3 regions of the Vibrio sp. JZG10 genome follow, and region 3 is predicted to be linked to each of the others. Evidence: predicted binding sites of a transcription regulator. Region 3 holds the regulator's gene; each other region holds the start of a gene.
What was found. The regulator CRP, encoded in region 3, controls carbon source genes, mostly activating them, when cyclic AMP is high. The targets are predictions, from matches to a motif close to TGTGANNNNNNTCACA.
Positions count from the first base shown of each region.

Region 1: the regulator CRP is predicted to act here: its motif matches at 2,633-2,648, upstream of cdd (cytidine deaminase).
Region 2: the regulator CRP is predicted to act here: its motif matches at 2,612-2,627, upstream of ACWYVB_RS12460 (CTP synthase).

Region 1 covers NZ_JBSUGE010000001.1:293,744-301,629, reverse strand. Annotated here, with positions in the region: gene ACWYVB_RS01410 (thiopurine S-methyltransferase) at 1-246, shown strand, start outside; gene purT (formate-dependent phosphoribosylglycinamide formyltransferase) at 320-1,495, opposite strand; gene cdd (cytidine deaminase) at 1,641-2,528, opposite strand; gene ACWYVB_RS01395 (LrgB family protein) at 2,972-3,649, opposite strand; gene ACWYVB_RS01390 (CidA/LrgA family protein) at 3,651-4,025, opposite strand; gene sbcB (exodeoxyribonuclease I) at 4,081-5,502, opposite strand; gene ACWYVB_RS01380 (L-cystine transporter) at 5,659-7,032, opposite strand; gene ACWYVB_RS01375 (NAD(P)H-binding protein) at 7,233-7,886, opposite strand, start outside.
Region 2 covers NZ_JBSUGE010000010.1:17,479-25,364, forward strand. Annotated here, with positions in the region: gene eno (phosphopyruvate hydratase) at 1-808, opposite strand, end outside; gene ACWYVB_RS12460 (CTP synthase) at 887-2,527, opposite strand; gene mazG (nucleoside triphosphate pyrophosphohydrolase) at 2,739-3,536, opposite strand; gene relA (GTP diphosphokinase) at 3,746-5,965, opposite strand; gene rlmD (23S rRNA (uracil(1939)-C(5))-methyltransferase RlmD) at 6,089-7,408, opposite strand; gene barA (two-component sensor histidine kinase BarA) at 7,601-7,886, shown strand, end outside.
Region 3 covers NZ_JBSUGE010000030.1:11,609-19,494, forward strand. Annotated here, with positions in the region: gene kefG (glutathione-regulated potassium-efflux system ancillary protein KefG) at 1-329, opposite strand, end outside; gene ACWYVB_RS22360 (ABC transporter ATP-binding protein) at 539-2,458, shown strand; gene ACWYVB_RS22365 (TIGR02444 family protein) at 2,455-2,943, shown strand; gene ACWYVB_RS22370 (hydrolase) at 3,031-4,038, shown strand; gene ACWYVB_RS22375 (YheU family protein) at 4,072-4,284, shown strand; gene ACWYVB_RS22380 (phosphoribulokinase) at 4,409-5,278, shown strand; gene crp (cAMP-activated global transcriptional regulator CRP) at 5,519-6,151, shown strand; gene ACWYVB_RS22390 (DUF1338 domain-containing protein) at 6,297-7,088, opposite strand; gene astD (succinylglutamate-semialdehyde dehydrogenase) at 7,338-7,886, opposite strand, start outside.

The DNA.
Region 1 (7,886 bases), on a different contig from region 3:
TATGTAGAGCGCCTCAAGCAACTTTTGAATCCAGGCGGTCGTATTTTGCTTGTTACACTCAACTATCCTCAAGAAGAGATGGCGGGGCCTCCATTTAGCGTGCCAGTTGAAGAGATTGAGCAGTTATTTTCAGGTTACAAAGTTACCTGCTTGAACGTAGATGAAGCTGATGAAAACCATCCTAAAATTGCTAAAAAAGGCTTAAGGCGCTTCTCTGAAGAAGTGTACTTAATCGAGAGTGAATAGGTTTTTCTCGGTTTGGAACACGAAATAGCGCAGCAATTAGAGCTGCGCTGTTTTTTGTAGGATTGGAGCTCGTTTAATAAGTAATATTCACTTTTGATGCACTTTCAATAGCACCTTGAACGGCCTCTTCGGTGGTTTTTCGTCGCGTAAGGACAACACCTAAACGACGGCGACCATCGATTTCTGGCTTGCCGAATAGACGAACTTGCGTTTGAGGTTGAGCTAAGGCTTTGGTTAGGTTGTCAAAGCGAATGTTTGTGGAAGTCCCTTGACCAAGAATAACGGCCGACGCAGATGGGCCATATTGTACGATATTATTAATCGGCATTCCGGTAAATGCACGTACGTGGAGAGCAAACTCTGACATTTCCTGAGAAATCATAGTGACCATGCCTGTATCGTGTGGGCGAGGAGAGACCTCATTGAAAATGACCTTATCGCCTTTAACAAATAACTCTACACCAAAGATGCCGTAGCCACCGAGTGCGTTGACTACTTTCTCTGCCGTGTATTCTGCTGCTTTTACTGCGTTTTCTGACATGGCTTGCGGTTGCCATGATTCGCGGTAGTCGCCATCTTCCTGACGATGGCCAATTGGAGCACAGAAGTGAACACCGTCAACGGCTCTTACGGTCAATAAAGTGATTTCGTAATCGAAGTCGATAAAACCTTCCACGATCACGCGACCTGCACCCGTACGTCCGCCTTCCTGTGCGTAATCCCATGCTTTTGCTACGTCGTCTTCGGTCTTGATGACACTTTGCCCTTTACCTGAAGAACTCATAACTGGCTTTACTACGCACGGGATGCCTACATGCTCAACCGCGGCTTTGAAGTCTTCAAAAGTATCTGCAAAACGATAAGGTGATGTTGTCAGTTCTAGTTCTTCTGCAGCCAAACGTCGGATACCTTCACGATTCATTGTTAGCTTGGTTGCCTTAGCGGTTGGAACAACATTCAGCCCTTTTTCTTCAAGCTCTACCAGTTTGTCGGTTGCGATAGCTTCGATTTCAGGTAGGACGTAAGTAGGTTGTTCCTTTGTAATAACTTCTTCTAAGGCGCTTCCATCTAACATATCGATGACGTAACTACGGTGAGCAACTTGCATCGCTGGAGCATTAGCATAGCGATCACAAGCAATCACTTCTAAACCAAGTCTCTGACATTCAATTGCGACTTCTTTACCGAGTTCGCCAGAGCCTAAAAGTAATACACGGGTAGCATTTGCGCTGGTTGCAGTGCCAAACATAGTGTTCCCTTACAAAATAGAGTGGTGAGACAGAAATTGCAGGAGATCATACTGAAGTTTCATGGCAAAGCAAACGTTTGCCTTTGGTTTTTAGGCAATAAAAAAGCTCTACATGCCGTAGAGCTTTTTATACTGAAATTGTCGCTTATACGTTGACAAAACTAAGTGGAATATCTGGATTTAACGCTTCTAACGTTGATTGCGTATCAGCCAAATGACTGATCTTGCCTTCTGAGTTTTCTACCAGAGCAGCGGCTTTGATATTGTCAAAGGTTTCACCCGCAAGTAGTACTTGGATCAGCGCAACTTGTAATGGCGGCAAGCTAGGGTTAAATGCTGCATTTTCCGCATAAGCACCTTGGAATACACGGCCGCTAGCCATTTCTAATGCTAAGCCACTCAGGTTGTTGGTATATGGTGAGTGGCTCATGTTCATCGCTTCAACAGCGCTTTGAATTAGAGTGTCTTCATCATCGCATGAGAACTGATGCTTTACTTCTGCCATTAAGCCGGATTCGATACCGAGATCGTTTGGTCCAAAGGCTTCAGGTAGGTATTCATGCAGTGACTTTTCTTCGCGTTCTGGGAGCTGGATTTTAAGCTCGTTTGCGGTAGATAACTCGTTCATGAACTGACGGCAGTGACCACATGGGCTGAAGTTAATAGTGATATCTTTAATACCACGTTCACCTTTCATCCAAGCGTGGCTAATTGCAGACTGCTCAGCGTGAACTGTTTGACCTAACTGAACACCAAAGAATTCCATGTTGGCACCGAAGTAAAGGCGACCTGAGAGACCACGAACGATAGCACCGACATAAAATTCAGAAAGAGGAGCATAGGAATATGCTGCGGCAAAAGGAAGTAGAGCAACACGAAGCTCTTTATCTGATAGACCGGTAGCTGAAAGCAACTGCTCAAACTGTTGAACTGAAAGCGTAGCATCAAAATCATCAGCTTGGATGATAGGAGCAAGTTGTTTGGAAAGTGCTTCGGGAGCGCCTGCTAGCGCCTGTTCAATGCGACTTTTCATGTTGAATCCTTGTTATTGCATGGACAGTTATTCTATGTGAAGGATAGAAATGTTCCGTGCGTTAGATCACGATAAATAATGCAATTGGTAATTCTGTTACATAATTAGAGTGAGCTCACACATGTATTCGATTGCACTGACGTGAAGCGTTATCTCCGTCTCACAATTAACCATATCAGTATATATTCATATGACCAAGACGCTGGGATATGTTAATTACGATGCCTACATGTCCACACAACGTTATTCCTAGATATCTAAGCAACGTTGAGTCAGTAATATTGCACTGAATGTTGAAGTTATTAGTGTGTATCTCGTCAGAGTACCTTAACGATCTTACTAGAACGGGTTGTTAGATGAGGTAATACAGAATTTTGGAAGGGATAAGGAAGAAACGGGAAGGCCACGGCCTGCCGGAAGGAGGGCAGACCGAGAGCGCTTAACTATTGATATAGCCAGACAGCCAAAGCAAAAAAGCTTGGAGCCAAAATAGAAGTGATGATGCCGCATAAAACCAATGCGAGTGATGAGAACGCGGCATCAATGGGCTGTTTCTCTGCACATGTCGCGGTGCCTAAGGCATGAGACACGGTACCCATTGTTAGGCCACGTGCAATCGGGTGTTTAATTCCAATTAAGTTGTAAATTGGGTATGCCAAAATCGCGCCCAATAAACCAACAATCAGAACCAAGATCGCCGCAACGGCAGCTTCACCACCGAGGTGACTCGAAATTTCCATTGCTATTGGCGTAGTGACGGATTTACCCACTAGACTTGCGATTAAACTGATATCCGCTTTGAAAGCGACTGCGATCAAGGTGGTTGTCATCATCGACATCACACTGCCTACTGTGCAAGCAAAAGTGATGATTCGCCAGTTTGCTTTAATCTGTGGTAGTTGTTCATATAACGGGTAAGCCAGAGCAACTACGGCTGGTTGAAGTAAAAAACTGATCCCTTCGTTATCCGCATAATACGTTTCAAACGGTACATTTAAGTAAGTAAGCAAAGGAATGAGCACTGCAATACTGATTAGCAAAGGATTTGCTAGAGGATTATTCACTTTGATTGCGATTTGGCGCGCGACAAGAAAAACCGCAATGGTAACAACTAACCACATATCAGTGCTTCTCCTTTAGCAAGTAGTCCAGCAGCCAAGCGAGGCTGACCAGTACAATGAGTGAGCCTCCAACTGCGCTAGCAATGATAGGGAGGGCATTAGCGAGTAACATATCGAAATGTTGCATTAATCCCACGCTAATAGGAACGAACAACAAAATCATGTAGCGGATAAATAGCGTGGCGCCCGGTTTGACCCAATCGACCTTTACAAGCCCAAGAGTCATGGAGAAAAACAGTACGAGCATACCGATGACACTTCCTGGGACGGAAACGCCAGTGAACTTTTGAATGGTAATTCCGATGCCAAGTGCTCCCATGATGAGGAAGATTGAAATGAGCAGTTGGATCAGTTGTAAGAATCGTTCTTTAATCATTTTGACAGTATATAAACAACAAGCACACCATAAGGTGCGCTTGTATTGGGAGGAGTTAAGAAGCTAAGCTCTCTACATAACGGTACACGGATTTTAATATCGCAATCTTCTTTTCGTCACTTTCATGTTCGTGAACTAAGTTTTCTAAATTCAGCATGTACTCTTCAATTTGGCTTTCAAACACTTCTCGACAGTGTAATGCCCAGCGTCTCTGTTCTTGCTCGTCTAATGTGCCTGGGAAGTTACGCGCACGATAGCGGAACAATAGAGGTTTAATGCGCTTGTCATCAAATTCAATGTCCAATGCGGCAAGATTGTTCGGGTCGGTTTCTCGAATGATATCCATGGCTGCGCGATCGGCCGGAGAGAAGAATCCGTCGTAAAGTTGCGTATCGACGTCATCACTTTTATCGAATTTACGCTCGACTGAAAAGAGGCTAATCAACTTTTCTCTAATTTCAGGATGTTGGCGCAACAAAGCGAGATTAGCGAGACATTGCTGGCGATCAATGCCAATAGACTCCGCATTTTCAGCCGTTAACGTTTTTGCAGGGGCGAGAATAGGGCATTTGTTTAAATGAACTAACTTAACAGGCACTGGTAGCAATTCACCAAGATCTTCTCGCTTAGTGTAGAGTCTTTCGTGTAGCTCTTCTGCGGATAGCTCTAGAATAGGCTGAGGGTCTTTCGCTAAATCGATAGTGATAACGGCGTTATTATTGGTTGGGTGCCAAGCAACAGGCACAATCCAGCTAGTGTACTGGCATTCGCGCCCTAGCATGCCTGAAACGTGCATCAACGGCGTCATGTTGACGATGTCGACTAATTCATTGAGCTTGCGCTTTTGGCGCATAGAAAAGAAGTAGTCAAACAATTTTGGTTGCGCTGCTTTGACTTTTTTCGCCATTTCGATAGTCGCAATCACGTCTGCCATCGCATCGTGCGCGTTACTATGTTCTATGCCGTTAGCAACAGACAAGTGCTCTAATTTAAAACTAGTGAAGCCATCTTCGTTTTCTGGCCACTCTACGCCTTCTGGGCGAAGGGCGTGGCACGCGCGTAATACATCGAGTAAATCCCAACGCGAGTTACCGTTTTGCCAACTCCATGCGTATGGGTCGATAAAGTTACGATAACAAGTATAACGGGTCACTTCGTCATCAAAGCGAATGCTGTTGTAGCCTAAACTGGTTGTATTTGGTTTCGCGAGTTCAGCGTGAATCTTAGCGATAAACTCAGGCTCAGAAAGGCCTTCTTGAACCGTTTTTTGCGGAGTAATACCAGTAATAAGCGCAGCTTCAGGAGACGGAAGATAATCAGCAGGTGGCTGGCAGTACATGACTAAAGGTTCGCCGATGATATTGAAGTTTTCATCTGTGCGGACACCAGCGAACTGGCTTGGGCGATCTTTCGCGGGGTTTGTTCCCCATGTCTCATAATCAAAGAAGAAAAAAGTGGGCTGATTATCTTGGTGCATTCTGCTTACCGTTTACAAAACCGATGACAGTATTAGACCATTCAACGCCTTGACTAGCAACGAAAGATGCAAGTTGAATTTTTGAAAATGAAAAAGCCGATGGCGAACCATCGGCTTGATACTTTACGTTTTATCGCTTTGGAAAGAATTTGAGTTCTATGCTCGTGTTTCTTCCAATGTTGCTTCACTTTCTGGTGACTTCAGCACTCGGCTAGCAATTGTACCCGCAGTCATTGATCCTGAAACGTTCAGTGCGGTACGTGCCATATCGATCAATGGTTCAATAGAGATAAGCAGCGCCGCGATGGTGACAGGCAAGCCCATTGCAGGAAGAACAATCAATGCTGCAAACGTCGCGCCGCCACCCACACCAGCGATACCAAATGAACTGATGGTGATAATCGCAATCAATGACAGGATAAAGTGTAGATCCAGTGGGTTGATGCCCATTGTCGGAGCTACCATCACTGCCAGCATTGCAGGATAGATACCTGCACATCCGTTTTGGCCGATAGTGGCACCAAACGATGCTGATAGGTTTGCAATTGCTGGTGGAACGTTAAGCTTGGTGATTTGCGCTTCTACGTTTAGTGGGATCGTTGCTGCTGAGCTACGAGATGTAAACGCGAAGGTCAGTACAGGCCAGATTTTCTTAAAGTATTCCGCAGGGCTAACGCCGACAAACGAGACTAATACGCCGTGAACAACAAACATCAGAGCGATAGCAACATAAGACGCCACAATAAAGCCAAGTAGGTTTAGGATGTCGCCTGCGCTTGATGTCGCTACCACTTTTGCCATCAGTGCTGCGATGCCGTATGGCGTTAACGCCATGATCATCTTCACTAATCGCATAACGATTGATTGAGCTGCTTCTACGAAAGTACGAATCGGTGATTCTAACTCTGCTTTTTCCATCATCACCTTACGAGCGGCGATACCGGTTAATACACCGAAGATAACGACAGCGATAATTGAGGTCGAGCGAGCACCTGTTAGATCAGCAAATGGGTTGGTTGGAATGAAGCTAACTAGCATTTGAGGAATAGTTAGGTCACTTACTGTACCGGCACGGCTTTCTAAAACGGCGATACGAGCGGTTTCACGCGCGCCTTCAGTTAAACCCTCTGCTGAAAGGCCAAATGTCGTTGTCACCAAGATACCGATGAGTGCAGCAATTGCAGTCGTTACAAGAAGAACAGAGATGGTCAGGCCAGAAATTTTACCTAATGATCCACCTTTTTCCAATTTAACAACTGCAGAGATCATCGATACCAATACTAGTGGCATGATGACCATTTTCAGTAGACCAACGTAGCCACTGCCTACAATGCCTACCCATTCAAGTGTTTGAGCAATTGCGCTGTTGCCTTCACCGTGAATGAGTTGCAAAGCAAGACCAAAAAGAGAACCAGTAACAAGACCGATTAAAACGAGACGAGAGAGTGTGTGTTTCTTTTGTTGTTGGTTAAATAGAAAGAACAATATGCCAACAAAGACGGCTAGAGAGGCTATCACTGCAAAATTCATAATCTGACCTTATCAACCTGCCGAAATGGCGGTTGTTTTTTATACGGGGTTTTATACGGATTTGTTTATGGGGCGTAAGATAACGCTCGCGATATAACTTTAAAAATGACAAACGGGTATTAGCTAGATCTAAAATGAATATAAAAACGAGATCTAAGTCGCGTGAGAGTGTGAATTAGCACGTTAAATGTACAAAATGGTTATTCGTAGTGATGCAGTAAGTCACGCATTTCTTGCCTTTGTAAGTAAACCACCGAATCTTCTTGATAACTGAAAAGTTGATAAATCATCGCTTTGGCGACATCTTCCGCTCGAATAGGTAAAAAGTTGGACAGTTTGCCAAGCATGAGTGGGCGAATTACCTTAAACAGAATTTGCACTAACTTCTCGTCCGTTCTTGGACTTTGACGTTGACCAACAAGCGGGCCTGGGCGAACAAACACGATTTCCTCAAAACCCATAGCTTCGATTCTTTGTTCCATTTGTCCTTTACAGGCTAAGTAATGGGATGGTGATTTACTATTTGCACCAAGGCTAGAAACAACCGCAAGGCGTTTGACTCCGATCGTTTTCATCTGTTGGGCGACTTTACACACCAGATCAACATCTACTCTACGCAAATTATCCTTACTACCAGCTTGCTTAAGAGTTGTGCCTAAACAGATAAAGCCGATGGTCGGTGTTGGTTGGTTATCATCCCATTGGTGGATAGAGAGGTCGGCATCAATGAGAGGAACAAGCTTATTGTCCGCATCTAGGACGCCATCGAGTGGGCGGCGAGAAAGATAATATAAGGTACCAACACCTGATTGATTTATGAGGTTTGTAATGACTTTTGAACCGACTAAGCCAGT
Region 2 (7,886 bases), on a different contig from region 3:
TGAAAGTTTTACCTTCGCCTTTCATGTTGTAGATGCCAGCTTCTTTGTCGAAGAACTCAGATGCTGCACAGTCCATAGCTAGAGTAACGTCTTTACCTAGTTCGTAACCAGCAGCTGCAACAGCTTCTGCGATAACTTCTAGAGCTTCAGCGTTAGATTTAAGGTTAGGAGCGAAACCACCTTCGTCACCAACTGCAGTGCTGTAGCCTTTAGACTTAAGAACTTTAGCTAGGTTGTGGAATACTTCTGCACCGATACGTAGACCTTCTTTAAGAGTCTTAGCACCAACTGGTTGGATCATGAACTCTTGGATGTCAACGTTGTTGTCTGCGTGCTCACCACCGTTGATGATGTTCATCATTGGTAGAGGCATAGAGAACTGACCAGCTGTACCGTTTAGTTCAGCGATGTGCTCGTATAGAGGCATGCCTTTAGCTGCAGCAGCAGCTTTAGCGTTTGCTAGAGAAACAGCTAGGATAGCGTTAGCACCGAATTTAGATTTGTTTTCAGTGCCGTCTAGTTCGATCATTACTGCGTCGATTGCAGCTTGGTCTTTAGCGTCTTTGCCAACTAGAGCTTCAGCGATTGGGCCGTTTACAGCTTCAACTGCTTTAAGAACACCTTTACCTAGGAAACGTGCTTTGTCACCGTCACGTAGCTCAAGAGCTTCGCGAGAACCAGTAGATGCGCCAGATGGAGCTGCCGCCATACCTACGAAACCGCCTTCTAGGTGTACTTCAGCTTCTACAGTTGGGTTACCACGTGAGTCGATGATTTCACGACCTAGAACTTTAACGATCTTAGACATTAATGTTTCCTCTCGTTTCAAATATAAATGTCAATTTTAAAGGGCAGCAGCACAACCTTCGCCGCCGCCCGTATCCTTTTACTTCTCGAATTCGCCGCGTGCGTTTTGGCCCGCAGCCTTAACGAAACCTGCAAACAATGGGTGGCCATCGCGAGGAGTCGATGTGAATTCTGGGTGGAACTGAGCCGCTACAAACCATGGGTGAGCTGGGTTCTCAATCATTTCCACTAACTTCTTGTCCGCTGATAGGCCAGAAACTTTCAGACCTGCTTTTTCGATTTGCGGACGAAGCACATTATTCACTTCGTAACGGTGACGGTGACGTTCATGGATCGTCGCGCTACCGTACAGTTCACGAGCTTTCGTCCCTTTCTCTAGGTGACATAGCTGTGAACCAAGACGCATCGTACCACCTAGGTCAGACTTTTCAGTACGCTCTTCTACGTTACCTGACTCGTCTACCCACTCTGTGATCAAACCTACCACAGGGTACTTAGTCTCTTTGTTAAATTCTGTTGAATGTGCACCTTCCATACCCGCAACGTTACGCGCGTATTCAATTAGTGCAACTTGCATACCCAAACAAATACCTAGGTAAGGCACATTGTTTTCGCGTGCATATTGAGCCGCACGGATCTTGCCTTCAATACCACGATCGCCGAAGCCACCTGGAACTAGGATCGCGTCTAAGCCTTCTAGCAGCTCAACGCCTTTTGTTTCGATATCTTGTGAGTCTACATACTTAATTGTGACACTTAGACGGTTTTTCAAGCCAGCGTGTTTAAGCGCTTCGTTCACAGACTTGTATGCATCTGGCAATTCAGTGTATTTACCAACCATACCGATGGTTACTTCACCAGTAGGATTTGCTTCTTCGTAAATAACCTGTTCCCACTCAGAAAGATCAGCTTCAGGAGCTGTGATGCCAAAGCGAGCACACACAAGATCATCTAGACCTTGAGACTTGATCAATTGAGGAATCTTGTAGATAGAATCTACGTCCTTCATTGAAATTACTGCTTTTTCTGGAACATTACAGAATAGTGCGATTTTCTTACGTTCATTCGCTGGAATAACGCGGTCGCTACGGCAAACTAGGATATCTGGCTGAATACCGATAGATAGAAGTTCTTTTACAGAGTGTTGAGTTGGCTTAGTTTTCACTTCGCCCGCTGCCGCTAGGTAAGGAACAAGTGTTAGGTGCATGAACATTGCGCGCTCACGGCCTAGTTCAACGGCTAGCTGACGAATCGCTTCCATAAATGGTAGTGATTCGATATCACCAACGGTACCGCCAACTTCAACGATAGCCACATCATGGCCTTCAGAGCCAGCGATTACACGGTCTTTGATCGCGTTAGTGATGTGAGGGATAACTTGAATAGTTGCGCCTAGGTAGTCACCACGACGTTCTTTACGAAGTACGTCGGCATAAACACGACCTGCAGTAAAGTTGTTACGCTTGGTCATCTTGGTACGGATGAAACGCTCGTAGTGACCAAGGTCAAGGTCAGTCTCTGCGCCATCTTCTGTAACGAACACTTCACCGTGCTGAGTAGGGCTCATTGTGCCCGGGTCAACGTTGATGTAAGGGTCAAGCTTCATCATAGTCACTTTAAGACCACGAGCTTCTAGAATAGCCGCAAGAGATGCTGCTGCAATACCTTTACCTAGAGAGGATACAACCCCGCCAGTAACAAAAATGTAATTTGTCGTCATGTTTAACCTGAAATTGGTTGAATGAGGGAAATGGAGTGCTTCTGGACGGGAGATAAATATACCAGAAGCTCCTTACCGCCACAACGTGAAATCTATCACACCGTAATTTTTTATTTTTTGCTTCAAATCAAAGTGAGCAAAGACAAACCAAAGTCCGTTTTCGTGTTAAGAGGCAAACTGGCCTCATATTGTATATTCCGCTTATTTTCCCCTATCTAGACTCTTCTCGCTTTACTTCATCCCAGAAATCGTCGAGCTCTGATAAAGAACAATCTGTAAGCGCTTTGCCTGACTGCTGGACCTTTCCTTCAACTTGCTTAAAACGTCTCGCAAACTTTAAGTTTGCTTTCCCTAGTGCGACTTCTGGATTTTTATCAAGATGGCGTGCCAAATTGACGGTCGCAAATAGCAAATCGCCGAGTTCCAACTCCACTTTTTCTTCATCTGGCTGAACTTGTAGTGCTTCTTCCATGACTTCATCAATTTCTTCTCGCACCTTATCGACGACCGGGCCAAGAGAGTCCCAGTCAAATCCATATTTCGCACATTTTTTCTGTATCTTTGTAGCACGAGAAAGTGCTGGCAAAGAGTTTGGTATTGAGTCTAGGATACTTTCTTCCGCTTTGCCCACCTGCGCTTTTTCTTTTGCTTTTTCCGCTTCCCAGTTGGCGTTGATTTCCTCATCCGATTCAAACTCAACATCTGAAAAAACATGCGGATGACGGCGAGTCAGTTTTTCATTCACAGTTTCGACAACATCCGAAAATTCGAACAGCCCTTGCTCTTTCGCTAGCTGACTGTAAAAAATCACCTGAAACAACAAATCCCCTAGCTCTTCTTTTAGATTGGTCCAGTCTCGATTTTGAATCGCGTCCACCACTTCGTAAGTTTCTTCGATGGTGTGCGGAACGATGGTGTCAAAGGTTTGTTTTAAGTCCCAAGGGCAACCGTTTTCTGGGTCACGCAACTTCGCCATGATTTGTTCTAATTGTTCAATTGGATGACTCATTTTTTGTTCCTTTAAACCTTTCTATTAAAGAAAAAGGTGAGCAGCCAAAACCACTCACCTTCTACATTATATTTTCTCAGCAGCTTTCACTAAGTAATTGTTACTTTGACAAGGCAACAAGTTTTCGCGACTCCTGAGCATAGCTCGCCTATGTGATGGAGCAAGAAAACGCAGTTAACGCAGTAAAAGTGACAAGTACGACGTGAAAGTTAGCCGAGGCGTTTCACCGTCATGACATCCTTTATTTGTTCTACCCGTTTCGAAACACGAGAAAGCACTTCAATATTGGTGACTTCTAGATCAAAGTCCATGATGGCAAGTTGACGTCTGTAATCGACTCGGTTCTTCATGCTGGTCACTTTGATCTTTTCGTTGGCGAACAGTGTCGTAATGTCTTTGAGTAGACCACCTCGCTCCATCGCTTCAACACGGACGGTGAGGATGTATGACCCGACGAAGCCGCTGCCCCAGACAGTATCGATGATGCGCTCTGGCGCGTGATGGCGCAGTTCTTCTAGCTGTTCACAGTCACTACGGTGTACTGAAATCCCGCGACCTTGCGTGATGTAACCACAGATATCATCACCTGGAATCGGCTGACAGCAACGCGCTAGGTGCGTCATTAGGTTATCAACGCCTTCTACAACGACGGCGTCTTTTTTCGGTCGGCTTTGCGCTGGTGATTTGTGCTCTGCTTCTTGCAGTTTTTCCAGTGCTTGCTGGTCTTCTTCTTCTGCCGTTGGCTTGTTAACGAGCGCATTAATATGGTTAATGATTTGGTTGATACGCAAATCACCGCTACCAACACCAACGTAAAGCTCATCTGGTGTTTTGACGTTAAACCGTTTGAGAGCGTAATGCTCAGCATCTTTTAACGTTGCGCCAATTTTTGCTAACTCATGTTCAAGAATTTCACGACCCGCTTCGAGGTTCTTCTCACGGCTTTGCTTTCGGAACCAGGCGTTAATTTTGGCACGCGCGCGGCCAGAATGAACGAAGCCTAATGATGGGTTTAACCAGTCTCGCGATGGGTTAGGCTCTTTCTGAGTGATAATCTCAACCTGATCACCCATATGTAGTTTATGAGTAAACGGTACTATGCGGCCTCCGACTTTGGCGCCAATACAACGGTGTCCCACTTCGGAGTGAATATGGTAGGCAAAATCTAGCGGCGTTGCCCCCATAGGTAAATCGACAACATCGCCACGAGGCGTAAACGCATAGACGCGGTCATCAAAGACTTGGCTACGTAGCTCATCAAGCATTTCGCCAGAATCTGACATTTCTTCTTGCCAATCCAGTAGCTTACGCAGCCACGTGATCTTCTCATCATAACCGCTTCGGCTGCTTGCCCCTTCTTTATATTTCCAGTGCGCGGCAACACCCAGCTCCGACTCTTCATGCATTTGCTTGGTACGAATCTGGATCTCGATGGTTTTGCCTTCTGGCCCTAGAATTACGGTGTGGATCGATTGATAACCGTTTGGTTTAGGGTTAGCAACGTAGTCATCAAACTCGCTCGGTAGGTGCTTGTATTTGGTGTGAACTACACCCAAAGCCGCGTAACAGTCTTGCAGTTTGTCTGCGATGATACGTACTGCTCGAACATCAAACAGCTCATCGAATGCCAAACTCTTCTTCTGCATTTTTCGCCAAATGCTGTAGATGTGCTTAGGTCGACCACTCACTTCGGCGTTAATACCTGACACTTCCATTTCGTGCGTGAGGTCTTCAACAAAGTCTTTGATATACTGTTCACGAACGATGCGTCGCTCAGAAAGCTGCTTGGCAATTTGTTTGTAAGTTTCCGGCTGTTGGTAGCGGAAAGCGTAATCTTCAATTTCCCATTTCAGCTGACCGATGCCTAATCGGTTTGCTAGCGGCGCATAGATGTTGGCACACTCTTTTGCCGCCGCACGTCGAACTTCATCAGGCGCTTTTTTAACTTCAATAAGGTTACAAATTCGCTCCGCAAGCTTGATAACCACGCAGCGGAAGTCATCCACCATGGCAAGCAGCATGCGGCGTACGTTATCTACCTGAGATGACGCCGCACTCCCTTCCATGTTGACATTGAGTTGGCCAATAGCCGCCATTTCTTCAACGCCATCGATTAATTTTATGATTTCTTTGCTGTATTTCTCTTCCAGAATTTCTCTGTTAAAAGCACCACTTGAAACCAAAGGAAACAGTTGTGCAGCCACTAAGGTGGCCTGATCCATAGACAAGGTGATCAAAATTTCGATCATTTCTCGTCCACGCCACAACAACAGTTCCGCTTGCTCGTTATCGGCTAATACCGTCTGGCAATCTCGATATACTTCGATTAAGCGTGAGGCTGTGTTTTTCTCTTGTCCCAGGCTAGCCACCCAGTTTTCGAGTTCAAACTGTTCATCTTGGTTTAAATGCGCGCTTCTTACCGCAACCATCTCATCATCCTAATTATTATATTCGTGTGGTTTGACTAACACCGTCCAGGTTAGTTCTTTTACCTGCGCGTAAACGCTGGCTTTATGACCACCCACCACAAATAAGGGGCCAAAGTCCTAAAGTTAGGACTTTTCAAACAATGCCATCGATTCTAGATGACTGGTATGAGGGAACATGTCCAACATACCTAATTTAGTTAATTTATAGCCTTGCTCCATCAAGCTTTGGCTGTCCCTAGCAAGGGTAGCAGGATTACAAGAAACATAAACTACACGCTGTGCGCCAAGCTCAGAAACTTGATCGATGATCCCACTTGCCCCCGCGCGTGCTGGGTCTAACAGCACTTTATCAAACTGTTCTTCCGTCCAGATCTGCCCTTCAAAATCTTGCTCAAGGTTAGCGTGATAAAATTGCGCATTATTGATTTGGTTCAAGGATGCATTATTTGTGGCTTTTTCGACCATCTCTGCAACACCTTCAACCCCAACTACGTGCTTAGCTAACTTCGCAATCGGTAAACTGAAGTTGCCTACGCCGCAGAACAAATCTAACACTCGGTCACTCTTTTGCGGGTCTAACCACTCAACCGCTTGCTTGACCATTTTTTTGTTTACGGCTTGGTTCACTTGAATAAAATTATTTGGCGCAAAAGGAATTTTCACGCCAACTTCTTGATAGAAAGGCATATCGCCTTCAACAAGGTTTAGCTGATCTGTTGCTGGCATTAGGTACAACGAAGCACCATGACGCTTTGCCAACTCCGTTAGAGATTGAGTTTCACTCGCTGTCAGAGCACTCAAGTGACGCAACGTAATACACGGCCCATTATCACCAAGAACCAGCTCTACATGACCCAATTGCTCCGGCTTTTTAAACGCTTTTAGTGCTGAATAAATCTCTGGAAGCAGAACGTTCAGTTCCGGCGCCAGCACTGGGCAATCGGTCACTTGCGCGATTTGCTTACTCTGCTTTTTACGGAAACCAAAATGTAGCTGACGTGTTTTTTTATCGACAAATAAGCTCACTCGCGCACGACGACGATAGGCCAGTGAATCCCCTAATAATGGCGCATCAAGCTCGATATCATTGCCTGAAAATTTTCGCATCAGCTGACGCAGTGTTTGCTGTTTGTACGTCAATTGTTGGTCATAATCTAGATGTTGCAAATCGCAGCCACCACACTCGTGGTAATGCGGACAAAATGGCTCCACGCGAGTGTCACTCGGCTTGAGAATCTTAATCAGTTTACCGCGAGCAAACTTACTTTTTTCTTCCACTAACTGCGTGACGACTTCTTCTCCCGGCAATGCGCCATCAATAAACAGCGGTTTTTTCTTTAGGTAAGCAATACCTGCGCCGTGGTGATCTAAACGCTCCACTTGCACCGCTTGATGACGAGTATTGAGTTGGGTTTTCTTTTTCGGTTGAAAGATGCGTGCCATGCTCTATGCCTGATTTATGTCTAATTGCTCTTCGGCTTCACTATTCTTGATTGCAGCCGTTGTGTGATTCGAGTGACTTGATTATGCTTACCGTTTATTAGGTGACGTCACTTCTTTGCTCAACGCCTTATCGTGCGCTTGAGAAATAATGCGTTATTTTCCCATATCCAGACTCCGATGTAATTAGATAACATGACCAGATATGGCTTACGAGCACGTGTAATTACACTGACTCTCGCTCCCACTCTCATCATTGGTTTATTACTGAGCGGTTTTTTCTCATTTAATCGCTACCAAGACCTTGAGAAACAAGTTATCACCACTGGTAACAGCATCATTGAGCCGTTAGCAATTGCCAGTGAAACTCATCTACTATCAGAAAGCCGAGAGGCGGTACGTCGCTTGATAAGCTACGCCCATCGCAAAAACTCTAAACTGGTTCGTAGTATCGCGGTGTTTGATGAACATCATGAGCTCT
Region 3 (7,886 bases):
CTGCGCCAGTATTTTCCCTCTAGTGCCGAACCTCCGCCAAAAGCAAAACCTTTGCCCAGCACTCGGTCCAACCACTCTTTTAACAGGGCTGGGCATGAATACATATAAAGCGGGTGATGAAACACGATCACATCATGCGTGAGCAACAACTCATGTTCATAATTCACATCAATAAAGAAGTCAGGGTAAACACCGTAAAGATCGTGCACAGTGACGTGATCAAGCGACTGAGCTTTTTTAATCATCACTTGATTAGCAATCGAGTTATGTGGCTCTGGATGAGCATAAATGACCAGAACTCTTGGGAGAATAGACGGTGCAACAGCCAAATGGTCGTCCTTGTGGTTATTTTTATCCGTTATCAAATTGTTATACTTTTTTGTACAGCATAATGCAATTAAAGCGAATCAATCGACTTTTCCGGCCAATACCCCTACTATTCACCGCTAGATATATACCCAAGTGGCTTTAAAAACGATTGAAACCACTTCGCTATGTAACCAAGCAACGCGCACTGCGCAAAGTGAATGAAAACTTTATGATTACCTTCTCTGATATTCAGTTACTGCGTGGCGGTAAACCTCTTTTAGACCAAGCTTCAGCGACTATCCATCCTGGCGATAAAGTCGGTCTTGTGGGCAAAAACGGCTGCGGTAAATCAACGCTATTTGCATTGCTGAAAGATGAACTCTCGATTGATGCGGGCTCATTTAGCCAACCTCAACATTGGGAACTGGCCTGGGTCGCACAGGAAACGCCAGCGCTAGAGCGCACTGCACTGGAATACGTCATTGATGGTGATCGCGAGTACCGAGCGCTCGAAAAGCAGTTGGCTGAAGCGGAAGCACAAGACAACGGCACCTTGGTTGCCGAGATCCACGGTAAAATTGAAACCATCGGCGGCTATAGCATTCGCGCTCGCGCGGCAGAATTGCTCGACGGTTTAGGTTTCAGCCAAGAGCAAATGAGTTGGAGTTTGACTCAATTCTCAGGTGGTTGGCGTATGCGCCTTAACTTAGCCCAGGCGCTATTGTGCCGTTCTGACTTATTGCTACTCGATGAGCCAACCAACCACTTGGACTTAGACGCGGTGATGTGGCTTGAACGTTGGCTACAAAACTACCCAGGCACACTGATCCTGATCTCGCACGACCGTGACTTCCTTGACCCAATTGTTGGCCGTATTATTCACATCGAAAACCAACAATTGAACGAATACACGGGTAACTATTCGTCGTTCGAAAACCAACGAGCGCAAAAAATGGTGCTGCAGCAAGCGATGTTCGAGAAGCAACAGAAACAGATGTCGCACATGCAAAGCTACATCGACCGTTTCCGTTATAAAGCCTCGAAAGCACGCCAGGCTCAAAGCCGTATTAAAGCTTTGGAGCGCATGGAAAAAGTGTTACCCGCTCAATTCGATAACCCATTTAGCTTCCAATTCCGTGAGCCCGCTGCGCTGCCAAACCCAATCATGATGATGGATGAAGTATCGGCAGGCTACGGTGACAACCTGATCTTAGAGAAGATCCGCTTGAACTTGGTTCCTGGCAGTCGCATTGGTCTACTCGGCCGTAATGGCGCGGGTAAATCGACCTTGATCAAATTGCTCTCTGGCGAGCTTAACGCGCAAGGTGGCGATCTGACTTACTCACAAGGCGTAAAAATAGGTTACTTTGCCCAGCATCAATTAGAAACGCTGCACCCAGAAGAAACGCCGCTGCAACACATGATGCAGATCGCGCCGGATCAAACCGAACAACAGCTACGTGATTACCTAGGCAGCTTTGGCTTCCAAGGCGACAAAGCACTGGAGAAAGTCGCACCGTTTTCGGGTGGTGAAAAAGCCCGTTTAGTGCTGGCCTTAATTGTGTGGCAAAAGCCAAACCTGTTGCTACTTGATGAACCAACCAACCACTTGGATTTGGACATGCGTCAGGCATTGACGATGGCACTGCAAACGTTCGAAGGGGCCATGGTGATTGTTTCGCACGACCGTTACCTATTGCGTGCTACAACCGATGACTTGTACTTGGTGCACGATCGTCAAGTTGCGCCGTTCGATGGTGACTTAAACGACTACTACAAGTGGTTAACCGAGCAACAAAGAGCGGAACGCAAAGAAGCACAAGCTGCACAGCCAGCCAAAGATAGCGCCAACAGCGCGGCAGCGAAAAAAGAGCAGAAACGTCGCGATGCAGAATTTCGTAAGCAGACGGCGCCAATTCGCAAAACGCTGACACAATTAGAAAATAAAATGGATAAGTTAGGTGCTGCACTGGCCGAAGCTGAAGAACAATTGGCAGATAACTCACTGTATGAAGCCGAAAATAAAGCTAAACTTAACCAAGTGCTGGCTCTTCAAGCTTCTAGTAAGGCAGAGCTCGAAGAAATTGAAATGGAATGGATGTCTGCTCAGGAAGAACTGGAGCAGATGGAGCTAGAGTTTAATCAATGAGTAATCAACACGCTGAATACACACTCACCCTAGAACACCTTTGGCAGTTCAGTCTGCAGTTTTATGGTGTGCGAGAAGTGAAAGAAGCGTGTTTATCATTGCAGAACAATTATCACGGCAACGTGAACCTACTCCTGCTGCTCAGATGGCTCGATGAGCAGCAACTCATTTTCCAAGAAAAAGACTGGCCTCTGGTACAAAGCTGTCTGGGCCGAAGCGAAACCTTACTGCACTCTTTTCGCGACTTACGTCGCCATCTTAAGTCTCAAGTCAATGACGCTTTATATCGTGAAACCTTGCAGTTTGAGCTGCAACTAGAAAAGCAGCAACAAGCGGATTTGGTGAACTGCATTAACTCGCTCACGCTGGTCAAAAATGATGGCGCCCCACTCACGCTGAGATACTGTCGTCAACTTGGTGGTGAGCATTTGCAACAGGCCTTTGCTATTCCGGTGCCAAACATTCACCCACCAAAACGCCCATAAATCTGTAGAATACCTATAATCTTTATAAAGGATTATATTAATAAGTTCTTCAACTGACACCGAAGAACCGCATAAGAGCAGTTAGGTATGACACAATTTTTCGCAGCCGCCGGGATCAAAAACCCGCATCTTCAAACGCTTTTACCGCGCTTTATTCGCAAAAAAGCGTTGTTTACGCCGATTTGGCAAACCCTCGATACATCCGATGGCGATTTTCTCGATCTCGCATGGAGCGAGGACCCAACCCAAGAACCTGCGCAAAAAAAGCCGATTTTTGTTTTATTTCATGGACTAGAAGGCTGCTTCTATAGCCCTTACGCCAATGGCCTAATGAATGCATTTGCTCAATCCGGATGGCTGTCGGTGATGATGCATTTCCGCGGTTGTAGCGGTAAGCCAAACAAGAAAGCTCGCGCCTATCATTCTGGTGAAGTGACTGACGCTCGCCACTTCTTAGAGCACCTTGAGCAACGCTTTCCTGATAACCCCAAAGTTGCGGTTGGTATTTCTCTTGGCGGTAACATGTTGGCGAATTATTTAGCCCAATACAAAGACCACCCCATTTTGAACGCGGCGACCATTATCTCAGCGCCTTTGGACCTAGCAGCGTGTGCGAACCGTATTGAACAAGGCTTTTCGAAAGTATATCGCCGTTACCTACTCTCTTCGCTCAAACGCAACGCATTGCAAAAACATCACTTGTTGCATGGCGAGCTCGCTTTGTCCTACAACTCAATAAAACGTGTCACACGATTGTATGAATTCGATGATTTGATCACGGCACCACTGCACGGTTTTAAAGACGCACAAGATTATTACGATCAATGTTCTGGCTTAAGTAAATTACAACAGATCACGCTACCGACACTGATCATTCACGCCAAAGACGATCCATTCATGACCGACGATGTGATCCCGAAATTTGTTCTGCCAGATAATATTGATTACCGTCTCTTTGAGCACGGTGGGCATGTTGGTTTCCTTACAGGTTCAGCGCTCAAGCCGAAATTTTGGTTGGAAGAAGCGCTGCCAGCGTATTACGAAAGTATTGCCGCAGATTACCTTTCTGCTGTATCCAAGCAGCGAAAGCAGTAAACTAGCCGCTCATCATAAAAGTTCGAGGTATTTATGATCATTCCATGGCAAGACATTGCGCCAGAAACATTGGAAAACTTAATTCGTGAATTCGTCTTACGTGAAGGCACGGATTACGGAACCGTCGAGGTTTCTTTGCAAGACAAAGTGGATCAAGTAAAAACTCAATTAGAAAAAGGCGAAGCGGTTATCGTGTTCTCTGAACTGCACGAAACCGTCGATATTCAGGTAAAAACAAAATTTTAGAACCTTCACATTTTACCGTACCCCACTCAATGACAAGGCATTGTTACGTGCTATAGTGGGTTATCGACCGTGCAGTAGCAGCCTACTGCACATTACAGGTAAGTAATTTTCGACAAGGTTTGTCATGTCAGCTAAACACCCAATTATTGCGGTTACTGGTTCATCTGGTGCCGGCACGACCACTACATCTGAAGCCTTCCGTAAGATGTTCAATATGATGAACGTTAAACCCGCATGGGTTGAAGGCGACAGCTTCCATCGCTTTACTCGCCCTGAAATGGATATAGAAATCCGTAAAGCGCGCGAGCAAGGTCGACACATTAGCTACTTTGGCCCTCAAGCTAATGACTTTCCAGGATTGGAAGAGTTTTTCCGTAAATATGGTCACGATGGCGCAGGCAGCGTACGTCGCTACCTACACACCTTTGACGAGGCCGTACCTTATAATCAAATGCCTGGTACCTTCACACCATGGCAGGACTTACCGGAGAACAGTGACGTTCTCTTCTATGAAGGCTTGCACGGCGGTGTTGTGGATGGCGATGTTAATGTCGCGCAACATGTGGATTTCTTGATTGGTATGGTACCAATCGTAAACTTAGAGTGGATCCAAAAGTTTGTGCGTGATACTCGTGACCGCGGTCATTCACGAGAAGCAGTAATGGATTCTATCGTGCGCTCGATGGACGATTATCTTAACTACATCACACCACAATTTTCTCGCACTCATATTAACTTTCAGCGCGTCCCAACGGTCGATACCTCTAACCCACTTAACGCGAAAGGTATCCCAAGCCTGGATGAGAGCTTTGTCGTTATTCGCTTGCGTGGGATAAAGAAAGTCGACTTCCCATATCTCCTGGCTATGATTGATGGCTCATTCATGTCACGCCACAACACGATTGTCGTACCAGGCGGTAAGATGAGCTTTGCAATGGAGCTCATAGTTCGGCCTATCCTACAACAGCTCATCGAAACAGGGAAAATTGGCTAAAAACCTGCCTGCGAAGATGTTTACTTTTCATACCGTGATCATGTGCACAGTTTTGCTTACAAAATCTCAATCATGGCACGATTAAAATCAAGAAATCGTTTTCGAAAAAGGATACTATTTCTTACCGAAACACAAGAGAGCTTGCAGCATATAAAAAGTGCTCTTATTCTAGTAGGCCTAATTCAGGCTTAGCTAAAATATGGATAGCGCAAGCGTACCCTGCAGAGGAAGTGAGATATTATGGTTCTAGGTAAACCTCAAACCGACCCAACATTAGAGTGGTTTCTTTCACACTGTCATATTCATAAGTACCCTTCAAAGAGCACGCTAATTCACGCGGGCGAAAAGGCAGAAACTTTGTACTACATCGTTAAAGGTTCTGTTGCGGTTCTTATCAAAGACGAAGAAGGTAAGGAGATGATCCTTTCTTACCTAAACCAAGGAGACTTTATTGGTGAACTTGGTCTATTCGAGGAAGACCAAGAGCGCACAGCTTGGGTTCGTGCTAAATCTCCTTGTGAAGTTGCTGAAATTTCTTTCAAGAAATTCCGTCAGCTTATCCAAGTAAACCCAGACATCCTAATGCGCCTTTCTGCGCAGATGGCTCGTCGTCTTCAAGTAACTAGCCAAAAAGTGGGTGACCTGGCGTTCCTAGACGTAACTGGTCGTATCGCTCAGACGCTTCTGAACCTTGCAAAACAACCAGACGCAATGACTCACCCAGACGGCATGCAAATCAAGATCACTCGTCAAGAAATCGGTCAAATCGTTGGCTGTTCTCGTGAGACAGTAGGTCGTATCTTGAAAATGTTAGAAGAGCAGAACTTAATCTCTGCGCACGGTAAAACTATCGTGGTTTACGGTACTCGTTAATCTCAAACCAGAGTGACGCGAACAAAATTATAAAAGCCACCAATGGCGACATTGGTGGCTTTTTATTTGTCTTGTAACCACATTGAGCTCAGAGCAACAAAAGACTAATGAGCAAGTTGATTAGCCGAAAGGTTAACCCTAAAAGTTAACCATTCGTACTTTCAAAGATTTTGTCCGCTGAAGCCGCCACAAAACCTGGGTACAGCTCACCGTTTTCCATCGGGTAGCGCTTAGCAAACTCGTAAAAGCCACCAGGGATAATTTCAGTGCCTTCGCTAAAGCGAACCGCCACTTTATCCGCCATGGTCGATGATTGTTCTAGCAGCACCTCAGGAGTGCCCTTCACTTCCCCGCCGTTTTCATTAATGGTAAATCCGGCCGTACGTAAGTGATCGTTTACTTGCTTCACTTCTTCGTATTCATTGAGCTGGTTAACGCTCACCGTGAAGTGGTTTGCGCCGTAACCATGCGCAGCCAACCATGATGCATACTCACTTTCTTTAGCCAACGTTTGGTAGTCAGCAAAGCTTAAATCCCACAAGCGTCCACCATGTAAGAATGCGCTATCGTTCAGCTTGCCTGCATCGACTTGTGCCACCAGCTTTTTCACAATCTCTTGCAGCTCAGGTGAACACTCCTCAACTTTTAGCTCACTAATAAAGACTTTAGGTTGCTTCGGATCAGGGTGCTCATAGTGTTTAGCAACCAACTTTTTACTTTCGAAAACGTAGTCACCACATGCCTGGTAGCCAATGGCTACAAATGGTTTAGCTAAGGTTTCGATACCAAGAGGCGCAATATTGAAGGTACGTAAAGCTATATGATCATTAATCAGAGGCTCATCTTCTTGAAGCAGCTGATGTACTTTCGCAGCAGAAGGGCAAAGACGTTGAATGTAATCTTGCCATAGCGATTCAAATAACACATCGGGCGTCATAACGACTCCTTGTTACGAGATGTAGAGTTAAAAGGTAAGCGGAAGTTGACTGCTCGTTCACAACGAAAAGTTGTCCAGAATAATGAACGAGCAGCCATCAACCTGTGACGGTAAATGCCAGTCAGTCAACACGCTTTTCCGAGTCTTTGCTCACTTTCCGTGTTCTGCCAACGATCACTACAACCCATACCTAAATGATTCGCCGGCAAGGTGAGCCGCAATACATGGTTGCGACTCTGTTATTAAAACTTATAGCGCCACACCTGGGCTTAATGTTGCAGGCAAGATAGTCTCTTGACCTTCCATTGATGCCATCGGGTACGCACAGTAGTCTGCTGCGTAATAAGCGCTTGGACGTAGGTTACCTGACGCACCAGGGCCACCAAATGGCGCATCACCACTTGCACCTGTGAGCTGGCGGTTACGGTTCACGATCCCTGCACGAATATGGTCAACGAAGTATTCCCATTCTTGGTCGTCAGTTGAAACTAAACCAGCAGAGAGACCAAAGCGCGTGTCGTTCGCCAGTTCTACGGCTTTTTCTAGCCCTTCGTAACGCACCACTTGCAGAAGTGGACCGAAGTACTCTTCATCTGGTAGCTCAGCAATGTCCGTTACATCAATAATGCCCGGAGAAACAAACGCCGCCTCTCCTGCTTTAGCTTCAATCAAGCTTTCACCACCAAGTGATTGAAGGTTCGCTTGTGCATCGAGAATGAACTTGGCTGCGGCAACGGAGATTTGCGGCCCCATAAATGGCGCAGGCTCTGCAAATGGTTGGTCTACGCGAATATTCTT